DNA from 3 places in the Castellaniella sp. GW247-6E4 genome. Region 2 is predicted to be linked to each of the others. Evidence: predicted binding sites of a transcription regulator. Region 2 holds the regulator's gene; each other region holds the start of a gene.
The links. The regulator LexA, encoded in region 2, represses DNA repair genes until DNA is damaged. The targets are predictions, from matches to a motif close to ACTGTATNNNNATACAGT.
Positions count from the first base shown of each region.

Region 1 (5,058 bases), on a different contig from region 2:
GCGCCTTGCCGGCGTCCCGCAGGGCGCTGCGGCGCCGGTACGTGATGACCACGGCGGTCAGGGCGGCGTGGTTGCGGCCGTACTTGGCATAGACGTACTGGATGACTTCCTCGCGGCGGTGGTGCTCGAAGTCTACGTCGATATCGGGCGGCTCCCCGCGCTCGCGGCTGATGAAGCGGGCAAAAAGCAGCTTGCGGGCGACGGGGTCGATCTCGGTGATGCCCAGGCAATAACAGATCATGGAATTGGCCGCCGAACCCCGGCCCTGGCACAGGATGCCCTTGCTGCGGGCATGACGGACCAGGTCGTGGACCGTCAGGAAATAGGCTTCGTAGCCCAGTTCGCGCACCAGTGCGAGCTCGTCCTCGAGCTGGCGTCGCGCTTCAGGTGTCAGGCCCGCGGGATAGCGCCGGGTGGCGCCGGCCAGGCATTCGTCGCGCAAGTACCGGGCCGCCGTGGTGCCCGGCGGCACGCTGGCCTCGGGATATTGGTAGCGCAGCGTCTCGAGGGAAAAGCGGCAGCGCTCGGCAATGGTCAGGGTTTGCGCCAGGGCCGGCGCCGGGTAGAGGCTGGCCAGACGCAGGCGGCTGCGCAAGGCGTGCTCGGTGTTGGGCCGCAGATGGATGCCGCAGTCGGCGATCGGACGGCCGCGGCGGATGGCGCACAGGGTGTCGTGCAGCGGCTGGCGCGAGCGCCGGTGCATTTGGACGCCTCCCAGGGCCACCAGGGGAATGCCCAGGTCGGCCGACCAGCAGACCAGGGCATGGCGGTGGGAGGTGTCGCGATCGCCTTGCTGCAGGCACAGGCCCAGCCAGAGCCGGCCGGGGAATGCGGCCCGCAGGCGCTCGAGAGCCGGCCGGCAGGCAGGGGGCGCGCCATAGTTCGGCTTGACGATCAGGAGACAGCCGGAGATCGGCGCGGTGGCGATGCCGGGTTCGCCGTCGGACCACAGGTCATCGAGCGTGAACGTGTATTGGCCCTTGGGGCTGCGTTGCCGGGCACGGGTGATCAGGCGGCAAAGGGCGCCGTAGCCATTGCGGTCCTCGGCCAGGACGATGAGTTCGAAGGCACCCTCGGCGGGGCGCAAGCGGCTGCCGGTGAGCAGGCGCAGGCCGTGGCGGCGCGCCTCGCGCCAGGCGCGCACGATGCCGGCGAGCGAGCATTCGTCGGTCAGGGCGATCGCCCGATAGCCCAGTTCGGCGGCGGTGCGGACCAGTTCCTCGGGATGCGAGGCGCCCGTCAGAAAGGTGAAGTTCGACAGGCAGTCCAGCTCGGCGTAGTCCGGCAAACCCATGGCGTCATCCGAACAGGCCATGCAGGAACCAGCCCGTCCCGCGGTGGTCCCGATAGATCCAGTAGCGCGCGCCGCGAGCATCGCGGGCGATGAAATAGTCCCGGCCGACCGGGGCCTGGCCGTGGACCCACCAGCCCCCCTCGATGCGCTCGGGGCCCGAAATCAGGGCCAGGGGTGCGCCGCCGATCATCGGTCGATGCGCCGGGGCGGTCAGGGCGATGGCCTGGGCGAGCAGCCATAGGGGCCGGCTGCGGGACGCGAGCTCGGGCAGGCGCGCTCGCGGCAGTGTGGCCTTGGCGCGCCAGCGGTCCGTGCGTTCGGGGATGTGCTGGGGAACCGGATCGGGGAAGGACAGGCAGTCCATGCCCAGGCGGGCGCGCAGCATGTCGAGCAGGGCGGCCTCGCGGCCCGGGGGCGGGCTATCGTCGAGCAGCAGGGGCGCGGTCCGGGGCGCGCGCGGTTCGACCCGCGTGCAGCGCAAGGCGAGCCCCACCACGGGGGCCTCGAGCCGACGGCGCGCCAAGTGCTCGCGCAGCAACCCCGTAAAGCGCGCGGCGTCCCATTCCGGTCGGGCGGTCCGCAGGCGCACCGAGGTGATCGGGGACGCCAGGCGCCGGTCGTCATGGAACAGGTCCAGTTCCAGCAGGCTGGTGGCGTCCTGGTGCGCGTCCAGCCAGGCACACAGAGCGGCGATGAGGGGGGCGCTGGCGGCCTCGATGACGGTGGCGGACGCGCTGTGACGGGGCAGTTCGCAGGCCTGAGCAAAGCCGCCACCGTTTGTCAGCCAGTCGTGGGCCTGGGGGGTGGCCCGCCCATAGGCCCGGTCCAGGGTCTCGATGAGGGCGGCGTACCCCCGGTTGCGTAAACCGACCCGGGGCAGGGCCCGCAGAGCGCCCAGTCGGCGACATCCGAGGGCTTGCAACGCCGCCAGGGTGTCCGGTGCCACGGGCAAGGCGGCGCACGGCAGAGCGTCGAGGCGACGGGACAGGGTCTCGGGACGCAGGACGTGGCGCGTGCCGCGGCTCGATCGCGCAAGCAGGCAGGCGCCCAGCGCCGTTGGCGCAAGGCCCGTGACGGTGCCGGGGGGGCAGTCTCGCCGCACGGCGCGCAGCAGGGCCCGGACGCCGCCAAACAGACGCAGGCTGCCCTCGATCTCGAGGGCCAGGGCGTGGTCGTCAAGAATGGCCAGATGCGGCGTATAACGCAGCAAGCGGGCGGCCAGCCCGGGCGGGCCGCCATGCGCGGGCCGGGGCAGGTGCAGGCAAATCCAGAGCATCGGAATATAGGTGGATGACGATGGCCTCGGGCAGGGCGGGGCCGCGCCGCTTGAGGATGCCCAGCGACAGGCCCTGTGGCGAGGGCTCGAGGGACAGGCGCAGGGCGGCCGGACTGGCCTGCCGCGCCGCCGATCGGGGGCGCAGCAGGATCAGCAGTGAATGACCGCTGCGGGCCAGGCGTTGCAGTCGTAGCAACGCCTGGCCGGATGCCGGCCCCACCCAGCACAGCAGCGCCGCGCAGACGTCGTGGCGGACGGCCTGCTCGGCGGCCCAGAGGCGCTCGGGCGCTGTGCCGGCACGCAGCCACGCCAGGCGGCGAGGTTGCAGGCCCCAGTTGGCCCAGCATTGCATCGAGGGGGGGTGGGGAGGGTCGATCAGCAGGATCAGGCGCCTGGGATCGAGGGCGGCGAGGGCCGGCCGCAGGAGCAGCAGCTCACCGATGCCGGGCCGTTCGGACAGCAGCTCGATCAGCGTGCCCAGCGGCCAGCCCCCGCCCGGCAGTTCCCGATCGAGGGCCTCGTGGCCGGTGGATACGACGGCGCGGCGAGCGGGGGCGAGCTGGCTGGCCCGCCAAAGGGCTGGATGGATGCGTTCGGGATGCTGGAGGACGGTCGATGCGGGCGGGGCAGCCATAGTGTGCTCTTGAGCCAAAAATACTGTAATTAAATACAGTATAAATCATTGACTGAACCCAGGCTGCGCACCGGCCGCAAGGGAATCGGGCTCCGAAGGGGCGCCCGCCCGCGCGGATGGCCGTGCTCAGGCGCGCGGCGGCGTGGGCGGCAGCCGCCAGTCGTGACGCTCGCTGGCGCGGCCTGCGGGATCGTAGCTCTGTTCGCTGAACAGGGCATGGCCGTCGGCCGCGACGGCGATCACGGTCGTGCAGCGTGTCCCGTAGTCGGGACTGACGATGAAGGGGCTGCTGAGCAGGCGCTCGAGCTCGATCGAGACTCCGGTGGCGGGCAGGATCGCGTCGTCGGCCGGCTCGGCGTCGCGCAGGACGGCGAAAACCCCGTCGGGATCGTCCGCCAGGACCTCGGGCGGCCGTGCGTCGAGGGCCGCGCGCAGCCGCCCGGCCTTCGGCCAGGGAGTGTCCAGCAAGTGATTCGACAGTACATAGCGGCCCGAAGCGAGTGGTCTGGCGCGCGCCAGGGGGTCGCGATTGCTCGCGTAATGCACGCCGGCCGTGTCGCCGACGATCAGGTTGAATCCCTTGTAGTCCTCGCCCCGGGACTGAATATCGGCGGCGTACACCGCCGCGGGCGCGTCGCCGCGCAGGAAATCCCGAACCAGGACGCCGCGCGAAGGGGTGCCCGAGCGACGATTGCCAGGCTCGCGGTAATTGGTGAGGAGGGCGAAGCGGCCGGCGCGGGCCCAGCCCAGCCACGTCCCGCCCGCAAGCAGATCCAGGCCGCCGATGATATCCGGCCGATCAGCCCAGGGGGCCGCCGCCGCGGTCGGACGCGCATGGTATTCGTCTCGGTTGGCGGCGATGAACAGCGGCCAGCGGGGGTCGCCGATGGCGAGGTAGGCAATGCACATGGAGTCGGCCTCAGTGTTGTATGCCGTAAGGATACGATATGGGCATGCCATAATCGGTGCATGCCTGATATTCCTTTCGCGCGGCTGCTGTGCGCCGCGCTCGCCTGCTGGGCCATATCGCTGCCCGCCTGCGCGGGTGACAGGGCCTGGACCATGAGCCGGGCCAGCGCGGGCCTGCATGCCCTGCGGGCCGATGTCCTGGTTTCCTATGCGCCCACGGCCGCCGATCCGCAGCCCGAGCCGGGTGCCCGGGTGACCCGTGTGCACGCCGCACGCCGCTATGCGGGCAATGCGAGGGTCGCCACACGCCTGTGCTGGCGTTCCTCCGATGGCCCTTGCGTCGAACTGCGAGGGACGCAAATCGACACGCATGCCTTCGATGGCCTGTCGCCCGAGGGGCCTTTCCTGTTGGTGCATCGGGCGCTTGACTGGGTGAATACGCCTGCGCCGCTATTCATTCCGGGCTCGGTCACGGTCTGGTTTTCCGCCAGTCAGGCCCGGTAAAATCCATACTAAGGTGATGGCCGCCCTCAGGTTATACTAACGGGCTATTTACAATACCGTGGCAGCGGATTCCGAGGATCCGGCATGCCTCGCGGGTCAGACGGGAACCATTCGGGACGACATGCAAAAGAACAGCTTCAGCTACGAGGACTTGCTCGCGTGTGGGCGTGGTGAATTATTCGGCGAGGGCAATGCGCAGCTGCCACAGCCCCCCATGCTGATGTTCGATCGGATCGTTCACATCAGCGACCAGGGCGGCCCGCACGACAAGGGCGAGATCATCGCCGAGCTCGACATGCGTCCCGACATGTGGTTTTTCAACTGCCATTTTCAGGGCGATCCGGTGATGCCCGGTTGTCTCGGGCTGGATGCCATGTGGCAACTGGTGGGTTTTTTCCTGGGCTGGTGCGGTGGCCCGGGGCGCGGCCGCGCCCTGGGCGT
Region 1 covers NZ_JBELOI010000008.1:126,033-131,090, forward strand. Annotated here, with positions in the region: gene ABS761_RS11415 (error-prone DNA polymerase) at 1-1,294, opposite strand, end outside; gene ABS761_RS11420 (Y-family DNA polymerase) at 1,299-2,504, opposite strand; gene imuA (translesion DNA synthesis-associated protein ImuA) at 2,470-3,204, opposite strand; gene ABS761_RS11430 (NRDE family protein) at 3,331-4,113, opposite strand; gene ABS761_RS11435 (hypothetical protein) at 4,174-4,617, shown strand; gene fabA (3-hydroxyacyl-[acyl-carrier-protein] dehydratase FabA) at 4,739-5,058, shown strand, end outside.
Region 1: the regulator LexA is predicted to act here: its motif matches at 3,227-3,244, upstream of imuA (translesion DNA synthesis-associated protein ImuA).

Region 2 (5,058 bases):
CGGCGTGGCCGACACGAATACGCACTGCGGCATGCGCGCCTCGAATTCCTCGAGCCGCAGGGGCCGGTTGTCCAGAGCCGAGGGCAGGCGGAAGCCGAATTGCACCAGCGTTTCCTTGCGCGAGCGGTCGCCCCGGTACATCCCGCCCAATTGGCCGATGGTCACGTGGCTCTCGTCGATGAACATCAGGGCGCTGGCCGGCAGGTAATCAATCAACGTGGGCGGTGGTTCGCCCGGCGCCGCACCCGAGAGGTGGCGGGAATAGTTCTCGATCCCCTTGCAGAATCCGAGCTCCTGCAGCATCTCGAGGTCGAAGCGGGTGCGCTGCTCGAGACGCTGGGCCTCGACCAGCTTCTGCTCGGCGGTGAGCACGGCCAGCCGCTCACGCAATTCCTCCTTGATCGTCTCGATGGCCCGCAACACGGTCTCGCGCGGCGTGACGTAGTGCGAGCTCGGAAAAATCGTGAAGCGCAACAATGCCTGCGTGATCTTTCCAGTGAGGGGATCGAACAAGTCCAGCGATTCGATCTCGTCGTCGAACAAGGTGATGCGCAGCGCCTGCTCGGCATGCTCGGCCGGGAATACGTCGATCACCTCGCCACGCGCGCGGAACACCCCGCGCGCGAACTCGGCATCGTTGCGCTCGTACTGCATGGCCACCAGCCGGGCGAGGATTTCCTGGCGGGCGATGCGGTCGCCCTTGCGCAGGGTCAGGACCATGGCGTGATAGTCCCCGGGATTGCCGATCCCGTAGATGCAGGACACGGTGCCCACGATGATGGTGTCGGGGCGTTCGAGCAGGCTCTTGGTGGCGGACAAGCGCATCTGCTCGATGTGCTCGTTGATCGACGAGTCCTTTTCGATGAACAAGTCGCGCGAGGGCACGTAGGCCTCGGGCTGGTAGTAATCGTAGTAGGACACGAAATATTCCACGGCGTTGCGCGGAAAGAACTCGCGCATCTCCGCGTAGAGCTGCGCCGCCAGGGTCTTGTTGGGCGCGAGCACAATGGCGGGCCGCCCGGTCCGGGCGATGAGGTTGGCCATGGTGTAGGTCTTGCCCGACCCCGTGACACCCAGCAGGGTCTGGAACATCAGGCCATCGTGTATCCCCTCCTCGAGGGCGGCGATCGCGGCCGGCTGATCGCCCGCGGGCGGATACGGCTGATAGAGCTGGAACGGACTGTCCGGGTAACGGATGAATCCGGGTGCGGCCTGAGTCGTGGGCAACTGGACACCTCTTCGGGAAACCCCTTATTATCCCATCATTGCCTCCCGCAACAAAGATCGGCCCTCGAACCCCACCTTTCTTCCCTAGCCCTTCCTCCAAATCACATGTCCTCCCTTTTCGCTTCCGTCGAACTCGCTCCGCGCGACCCCATCCTGGGCCTGAATGAACAATTCAAGGCCGATACCCGCGACACCAAGGTCAATCTTGGGGTGGGCGTGTACTACGACGACCAGGGCCGCATCCCGCTGCTGAACGCCGTGCGCCAGGCCGAAACCCGACTGTTCGAACGCGCCGAGCCCCGCAACTACCTGCCCATCGACGGGATCCCGGGCTATAACACCGGGGCGCAAACCCTGCTGTTGGGCAAGGGCTCGCCGCTCATGTCCGAACACCGCTCCCTGACGGTCCAGACGCTGGGCGGCACGGGCGCGCTCAAGGTCGGGGCCGACTTCCTGCGCCAGGTCCTGCCCGGCGCCCGGGTGGCCATCAGCAACCCGAGCTGGGCCAACCACCAGGCGCTGTTCGAGGCGGCGGGCTTCCCCGTCGTCAGCTACGACTACTACGACGCCGCGACGCACGGCCTGAACTTCGAAGGCATGCTGGCCTCGCTCGAGGCTTTGCCGGCGGGCACGATCGTGGTCCTGCACGCCTGCTGCCACAACCCCACCGGGGTGGATCCCACGGCCGAGCAATGGGCGCGGATCGCCCAGACCATCCAGGCCCGCCAACTCGTGCCCTTCCTCGACATCGCCTACCAGGGCTTCGGCGCGGGGATCGAGGAGGATGCCAGCGTGGTGCGCCAGTTCGCGGACCTGGGCCTGACCATGTTCATCAGTTCCTCGTTCTCGAAATCCTTCTCGCTGTACGGCGAGCGCGTCGGCGCCCTGACGCTGGTGACCGGCAGCGACGACGAAAGCGCGCGGGTGCTCAGCCAGCTCAAGCGCGTCATTCGCACCAACTACTCCAACCCCCCGACCCACGGGGGCGCCATCGTATCCATGGTGCTCAACACGCCCGAGCTCTACGCCACCTGGGCGGGCGAGCTCGCGGGCATGCGCGAGCGGATCCGCGGCATGCGCCGCCAACTGGTCGAGAAAATCCAGGCTGCCGGCGTGGACCAGGACTTCGGTTTCGTCATGGCGCAACGCGGCATGTTCTCGTATTCGGGCCTGAACAAAACCCAGGTCGAGCGCCTGCGCGACGAATTCGGCATCTATGCGGTCGGCAGCGGCCGGATCTGCGTGGCCGCCCTCAACAGCGGCAACATCGACTACGTGGCCGAGGCCATCGCCCGCGTCATCAAGGGCTGACCACCGCGCACCGCCGCACCGAGCCGGCCCGGGTCCCCCGGGCCGACTTGCCTTTTGCGGCTCCATCGGCCACAATTCGGACTGTGTTTATGTACAGCCCAAGACCATGGCCCTCAAGCTCACCGCGCGACAATCCCAGATCCTCGACCTGATCCGCCAGGCCATCGCGGTCGATGGCCGTCCGCCCACCCGCGCCGAAATCGCCGATACCTTGGGTTTTCGCTCGGCCAACGCCGCCGAGGACCATCTGCGCGCCCTCGCGCGCAAAGGCGTGATCCGCCTGTCGGCGGGCACCTCGCGCGGCATTCAGCTCGTCGAGGCAAACGAGGATGCGACGCAGGCACTGCGGCGCGCACCCAGGGACCATGCCCCCGACGACGCGCCGCCGGTGCGCCTCGCCCAGGCCGCCGACCACTTGCTGCTACCGATCGTCGGGCGCGTGGCGGCCGGCCATCCCATCCTGGCCGCCGAGCACGTCGAACGCGAAATCCCGGTGGGTGCGGGCCTATTTTCCCAGACACCGGATTACCTGCTGCGCGTGCGCGGCGCCAGCATGCGCGATGTCGGCATCCTGGACGGCGACCTGCTCGCGGTCCGCCGCAGCCCCGAGGCCCGCAACGGACAGATCGTCGTCGCCCGCCTGGGCACCGAGGTCACGGTCAAGCGCCTCGAACGCCAGGGTGGCCGCCTGCGCCTGCTACCCGAAAATCCCGACTTCCAGCCCATCCTGGTTGGCCCAGGGGACGATTTCGCCCTCGAAGGGATCGCGGTGGGCCTGATCCGCACCGACGCCCTGCACTGACCCAGGCCCGCGGGCCTCGCGCGATACAGAACACGGCCCGGCCTCGAACCTGAATCCAAAAAACCCGGGACGGAAAACCGTCCCGGGTTTTTTGCGCCTATACCACGCGCAACCTCAGTGCTTGGTCACGTCGCCGTTGCTCGACTCCGCGGGACGCGAGGCTGCCACGGCCTCGGCCGCCAGGCGCGCGACCTCCTCGTCGGACAAGGGGGTGGGCATGTGCTGCAAGGCCACCTCCAGGACCCGGTCGATCCAGCGCACTGGAATGATGTCCAGGTGGTTCTTGACGTTGTCGGGGATCTCGACCAGGTCCTTGACGTTTTCCTCGGGAATCATGACGGTCTTGATCCCGCCGCGGTGAGCCGCCAGCAGCTTTTCCTTCAGGCCGCCGATGGCCAGCACCTCGCCGCGCAGGGTGATCTCGCCGGTCATGGCCACGTCCGAACGCACCGGGATGCCCGTGAGCGCCGATACCATGGCCGTGGTGATGGCGATGCCCGCCGAGGGGCCGTCCTTGGGCGTGGCGCCCTCGGGAAAGTGCACGTGCAGGTCGCGCTTTTCGAAGGCCTGGTTGGCAATGCCCCATTTCTGGGCCCGCGCGCGCACCACCGTGCGCGCCGCCTCGACGGATTCCTTCATCACGTCGCCCAGCGAACCCGTGCGCACCACCGCGCCCTTGCCGGGCATGTCGGCCACCTCGATGGTCAGCAGTTCCCCGCCCACCTCGGTCCAGGCCAGGCCCGTCGCCAGGCCGATGCGGTCTTCCTTCTCGGCAATGCCGAAGGTATAGCGGCGCACGCCCAGGTAGTCGTTGAGATTGGCGGCATCGACCGTGATGCGCTCGGTGATCACGCCCGCCTTGCGGCCGCGCGTCACCGGGTTGGCCGCGAGCAGCTGCTTGACGACTTTGCGGCACACCTTGGAGATCTCGCGCTCGAGGGCGCGCACGCCCGCCTCGCGCGTGTAGTAGCGCACGATGTCGCGCACGGCGTCCTCGGTGATGGTCAGTTCGCCTTCCTGCACGCCGTTGTTCTTCATGAGCTTGGGCAGCAGGTGGTCGAAGGCGATGTGGACCTTTTCATCCTCGGTGTAGCCCGACAGGCGAATGACCTCCATGCGGTCCAGCAGCGCCGGCGGAATGTTCAGGGTGTTGCTGGTCGCCACGAACATCACGTCCGACAAGTCGAAGTCGACCTCGATGTAGTGGTCCTGGAAGGTGTGGTTCTGTTCGGGATCCAGCACCTCGAGCAGCGCCGAGGACGGATCGCCGCGGAAATCCGCGCCCATCTTGTCGATCTCGTCGAGCAGGAACAGCGGGTTGCGCACACTGACCTTGGCCATGTTCTGGAGGATCTTGCCGGGCATCGAACCGATGTAGGTGCGGCGGTGGCCCCGGATTTCGGCCTCGTCGCGCACGCCGCCCAGGGCCATGCGCACGAACTTGCGGTTGGTCGCGCGCGCAATGGACTGGCCCAGCGAGGTCTTGCCCACGCCCGGGGGCCCGACCAGGCACAGGATCGGTGCCTTGAGCTTGTCGACGCGCTGCTGCACGGCGAGGTATTCCAGGATGCGTTCCTTGACCTTTTCCAGGCCATAGTGGTCTGCGTCGAGGACTTCCTCGGCGTTCTTGATGGAATTGTTGACGCGGCTCTTTTTGCGCCACGGCAGGCCCAGCAGCGTATCGATATAGTTGCGCACCACGGTCGCCTCGGCGGACA
Region 2 covers NZ_JBELOI010000011.1:82,812-87,869, reverse strand. Annotated here, with positions in the region: gene uvrB (excinuclease ABC subunit UvrB) at 1-1,227, opposite strand, end outside; gene ABS761_RS13840 (amino acid aminotransferase) at 1,333-2,538, shown strand; gene lexA (transcriptional repressor LexA) at 2,645-3,340, shown strand; gene lon (endopeptidase La) at 3,455-5,058, opposite strand, start outside.

Region 3 (5,058 bases), on a different contig from region 2:
AGCAGCAGCACCGAGATCAGGAACGGCACCCGCCAGCCCCATTCGGTGAAGGCCTCCTCGCCCAGCGTGGCGCGCGTGCCCAACACCACCACCAGGGACAGGAACATGCCGGTCGTGGCGGTGGTCTGGATCCAGCTCGTGAAGAACCCGCGCCGGTTCGGCGGAGCGTGCTCGGCCACGTAGACCGCCGCGCCCCCGTATTCGCCGCCGAGAGCCAGGCCCTGCAATAGGCGCAAGACCAGCAAAATGATGGGAGCGGCCGACCCAATCGAGGCCGAGGAGGGCAGCACGCCCACCAGGAAGGTCGACAGGCCCATGATCAGGATCGAGATGACGAAGGCGTATTTGCGGCCCACCATGTCCCCGATCCTGCCGAACACCAGTGCACCGAAGGGACGCACGGCAAAGCCCGCGGCGAAGGTCAGCAGGGCGAAGATGAAGCCGGCTGTGGGGTTCAGGCCCGAGAAGAAATGCAGGGCGATGACCGAGGCCAGCGAACCGTAGACATAAAAGTCGTACCACTCGAAGACCGCACCCATGGACGAGGCGAGGATCACCCGGCGTTCCTCGTGGGTCATCGGACGGTCAGCGGCATCCGCGGGAATCTCGGTCGGCGCGCCTGCGCGTGTCGGGGGATTCATAGGCTGGTGGTCCTGGGGACGTAGTCGCGTGGAAAGGTCACGCGGATGCGGGTGCCGCCGCTGGCGGGGTCGCGGTGATTGCCTGGGGGCAGGAAATGGATCTCGGCCTGATGGTGTTCAGCCACCTCTTTGACGATGGACAGGCCCAGGCCGCTGCCCTCGGCCTCGTTGCCCAGCACCCGGAAGAACCGGTCGAAGACGCGGGCCTGGTTCTCGGGCGAGACCCCGGGGCCGGTATCCTGAACCTCTAGGGTGATGTGCTCGTCATCGCCGCCGGCGCGCACGGTGACGCGCCCGCCCGGCGGGGTGTAAAGCAGGGCGTTGTCGATCAGGTTGTTGAGCATTTCGCGGATCATGGTGCGGTTGCCGAAGACGGGCAGCGTTTCTTCGGGTGCGTCGAAGCCCAGGTCGATGCGCTTGCCCATGGCCGCCTGCACCCATTCCATGGTGCATTGCCGCGCAAGTTCGCGGATATCCAGGGATTCGGTGGCGCGCGGCACCGTGTCGTCGATGCTCTCGGCGCGCGCGAGCAGCAGGAGCTGGTTGACCAGCCGCGTGGCGCGTTGGGATCCGACCTGAAGCTGATGCAGGCTGTCGCTCATGAGCGCGGGGTCGCGCTCGCGCAGAGCCAGTTCGCACTGGGTGCGGATGCCCGCCAGCGGGGTCTTGAGCTGGTGGGCCGCGTTTGCGACGAAGCGCCGCTGGGATTCCAGCGAGGCCGCCAGGCGCTTGAGCACGTTGTTCATGGCCGCGATCAGCGGCGCGATCTCGGCGGGCGCCAAGTCGTCGCGAATGGGGGATAGATCGCTCGGTTTGCGCTTGCGCATGTGCTCTTGCAGCAGGCTGAGGGGCTCCAGACCCTGGGTCAGGCCCAGGCCGGCGAGCATGGCGGCCAGCGGCAGGATAATTAATTGTGGCGTCAACATTCCAGTGAGGATTTCCTGCTGGAGGGTGGCGCGCGCCTCGCTGGGTTCGGCCACCGCCGCGAGAAACCCCACGCCGTCGCGGTCGCGTCCACCCCAGACATAGGCCACCCGTACCGAGCGATGCTGCATGGTCGCGTTGCGGTAGCGGATCTGATTGATGTCGTAGGCCCAGTTTTCGGGGATGGGGAGGTCGGCGCTGCCGGCCAGCGAGTGGCCGTTGGCATCCAGGATCCGCCAGATCGTCGGCGTCTGGCCGGCGTCCCCCTCGAGGATTGTGCGCGCCGACTCGGACAGGCGCACGCCATCGTGCAGACGTTGTTGCTCGACCTCGTGGCGCAGCAGGCGCAGGTGACTCGCCAGTGTGCGGTCGTAGGGCGCGTTGGCGATGTTCTGGGCGATGAAGTACGTGATGACGATGCCAATCGACCACATGATGAACAGCGGCACGATCATCCATGACAGGATGCGGCTCAGCAGTGTGCGGCGTCGTTTCTTGCGGCCCTTGCTGGACGAGGGAAACATGCCGCCCCGAAATCAGATGGTCGCCGCGGAGTCGGCGGATTCGCTCTTGGTCTCGGGCTCGAGGCAGTAGCCCAGGCCGCGCACCGTCAGGATGCGCGCGCCGCTGGGCTCGAGCTTCTTGCGCAGCCGGTGGATGTAGACCTCGATGGCGTTGGTGGTGACCTCTTCGCCCCATTCGCACAGCAGGTCGACGAGCTGGCTTTTGCTGATCATGCGGCCACTGCGCGAGAGGAAGATCTCGAGCAGGCTGGTTTCGCGCGCGGACAACTCGAGCGGCTGCTCGTCGATGGTCGCCACGCGCCCGTTGAGATCGAAGGCCAGCCGGTGGTGGTGCAGCACCGAGGTCCGGGCGCCGCCGTTGCGGCGGATCAGGGCCCGCACGCGTGCCTCGAGCTCGCTCAAGGCAAAGGGCTTGGACATGTAGTCGTCGGCGCCCAGGTCCAGACCCTCGACTCGCTGCTCGACCGAATCGGCCGCCGTCAGGATCAGCACGGGCAGGGCGGTGTGGCGCTGGCGCAGCTTGCGCAGGACCGACAGGCCGCTCATGCGGGGCAGGCCCAGGTCCAGGATCAGCAGGTCGAAGGTCTGGAGCTGGAGCGCGGAATCGGCGCTGGAGCCGTCGTGGACCACGTCCACCGCATAGCCTTCGTAGCGCAGTGAACGGGAAAGACCATCCGCAAGAATACTGTCGTCTTCGGCGATCAGGATACGCATGGCGGGAATGACATCCAGGGGCAGGTTGGGATCAGGGGGACGCGCGGCGCCGCGCGTGCGCTGCGCGCCCGGGGTTTCATTCTGTCACGCGACGCGCTTGCGGTCATTAGGGGTTAACGATGGGCGCGGGCCGGCGTCGAGGGCGCGCCGACGGCTCTCCGGGAGACATCTGTATTTCCATACAGTATAATTTAGTGCCATAATCGTCGAAAACCACGGCCTGCCGGATGCCCTCCGCCGGCCCAAACCGTTACTCAAGGAGTCCACATGGACGAACAAACCGGCAAGGCCGCCAACCCCGAGCGCGCCAAGGCGCTGGCCGCGGCGCTGTCGCAGATCGAAAAGCAATTCGGCAAAGGTTCGGTCATGCGCTATGGCGACAACCAGGTCGAGCACGACATCCAGGTGGTGTCGACCGGTTCGCTCGGGCTGGACATCGCGTTGGGCGTCGGTGGTCTGCCGCGTGGCCGCGTGATCGAGGTCTACGGCCCCGAGTCCTCCGGCAAGACCACGCTGACCCTGCAGGTCATCGCCGAGATGCAGAAGGTCGGCGGCACCTGCGCCTTCATCGACGCCGAGCACGCGCTGGATGTGCAATATGCGTCGCGCCTGGGCGTCAACTTGTCCGATCTGCTGATTTCCCAGCCGGATACCGGCGAGCAGGCCCTCGAGATCACCGACGCCCTGGTGCGCTCGGGGTCGGTGGACCTGATCGTGATCGACTCGGTGGCGGCCCTGGTGCCCAAGGCCGAGATCGAGGGCGATATGGGGGATTCGCTGCCTGGCCTGCAGGCCAGGCTCATGAGCCAGGCCCTGCGCAAGCTTACCGCCACGATCAAGCGCGCCAACTGCATGGTGATCTTCATCAACCAGATCCGGATGAAGATCGGCGTCATGTTCGGCAACCCCGAAACCACCACCGGGGGCAATGCGCTGAAATTCTATTCCTCGGTGCGCCTGGACATCCGCCGCATCGGCTCGATCAAGAAAGGCGACGAGGTGGTCGGCAACGAGACGCGCGTCAAGGTGGTGAAAAACAAGGTCGCGCCGCCTTTCAAGCAGGTCGAGTTCGACATCATGTACGGTACCGGAATCTCGCGCGAGGGCGAGATCATCGACCTGGGTGTGCAGGCGGGCATCGTGGACAAGGCTGGTGCCTGGTACAGCTATAACGGCGAGCGCATCGGCCAGGGCAAGGACAATGTGCGGGACTACCTCAAGGAACGCCCCGAGATGGCCTTCGAGATCGAGAATCGCGTGCGCGAGCAGCTCGGCATCGTCGCGCGCGCCCCGGCCGCGCAGGCCGATGGCCAGTGATGATCCCGATCGCGGCCCCAGCCTGAAGGCCAGGGCCATCGCCTATCTGTCCCGCCGCGAGCATTCGCGCCTGGAGCTGCGGCGCAAGCTCGCCGCCCATTGCGATGATCCCGAGCGGATCGAGGCCGTCCTCGACGATCTCGAACGCCAGCATTGGCAGTCGGACCGGCGCTACGCCGAGGCCTATGCCGCGCGCCAGGCTCCACGGCAAGGTGCCGCCCGCATCCTGCAAACCCTGCGCCAGCAAGGGGTCGGCGAGGACGAGCTCTGCGACCTCGGGGCCGGCCTGGCCGATACGGAATCCGGTCGGGCGCGCGAGGTGTGGCTGCGCAAGTTCGGGCAACCCCCGGGCGACGCGCGGGAATACGCCCGCCAATACCGCTTTCTGGCGGGCCGGGGGTTCTCGGCCGAGTGCGTGCGCAGGATACTGGACGGCCGGGATTCCGAACGCTGATTCCGTGTCCTGATTGGGCATGCACCGTGTCGGTTTCACCCGTCCAGTCATCCGGCCGGTGCCGGCTGGATGCCTGTCAAGGTATCGAAGCAGGTCTCGCGCGCCTGGGCCAGAAACGCCTGCACGTAGCTGGCCTCCGCGTCCTCGGCGCGGGTGGCCGCGTAGAGCGTGCGCCAAACGCCGTGTTCACCCAGGCGGCAGATGTGCAGCCAGCCCTGGTCCAGATATTCGGTCAGGGCCCAGTTGGGCAGGGCCGCCACGCCTCGGCCGCTGGCGACCAGCTGGACGATCATCGGCGTCAATTCGGCGGTGCGCACCGCCACCGGCTCCACCCCCTCGGGATCCATGAAGGCCGTGAACACGTCCAGGCGGTTGCGGTCCACCGGATAGGTGATCAGCACCTGATCGGCCAGTTGGCGCGCGTCCACGTGAGCGAGACCGGCAAGCGGTCCGCCTCGCGCGACCGCCACCACCAGTTCGTAGC
Region 3 covers NZ_JBELOI010000008.1:19,913-24,970, forward strand. Annotated here, with positions in the region: gene ABS761_RS10880 (MFS transporter) at 1-578, opposite strand, end outside; gene ABS761_RS10885 (sensor histidine kinase) at 638-2,089, opposite strand; gene ABS761_RS10890 (response regulator) at 2,102-2,803, opposite strand; gene recA (recombinase RecA) at 3,071-4,120, shown strand; gene recX (recombination regulator RecX) at 4,110-4,574, shown strand; gene ABS761_RS10905 (LysR family transcriptional regulator) at 4,622-5,058, opposite strand, start outside.
Region 3: the regulator LexA is predicted to act here: its motif matches at 2,972-2,989, upstream of recA (recombinase RecA).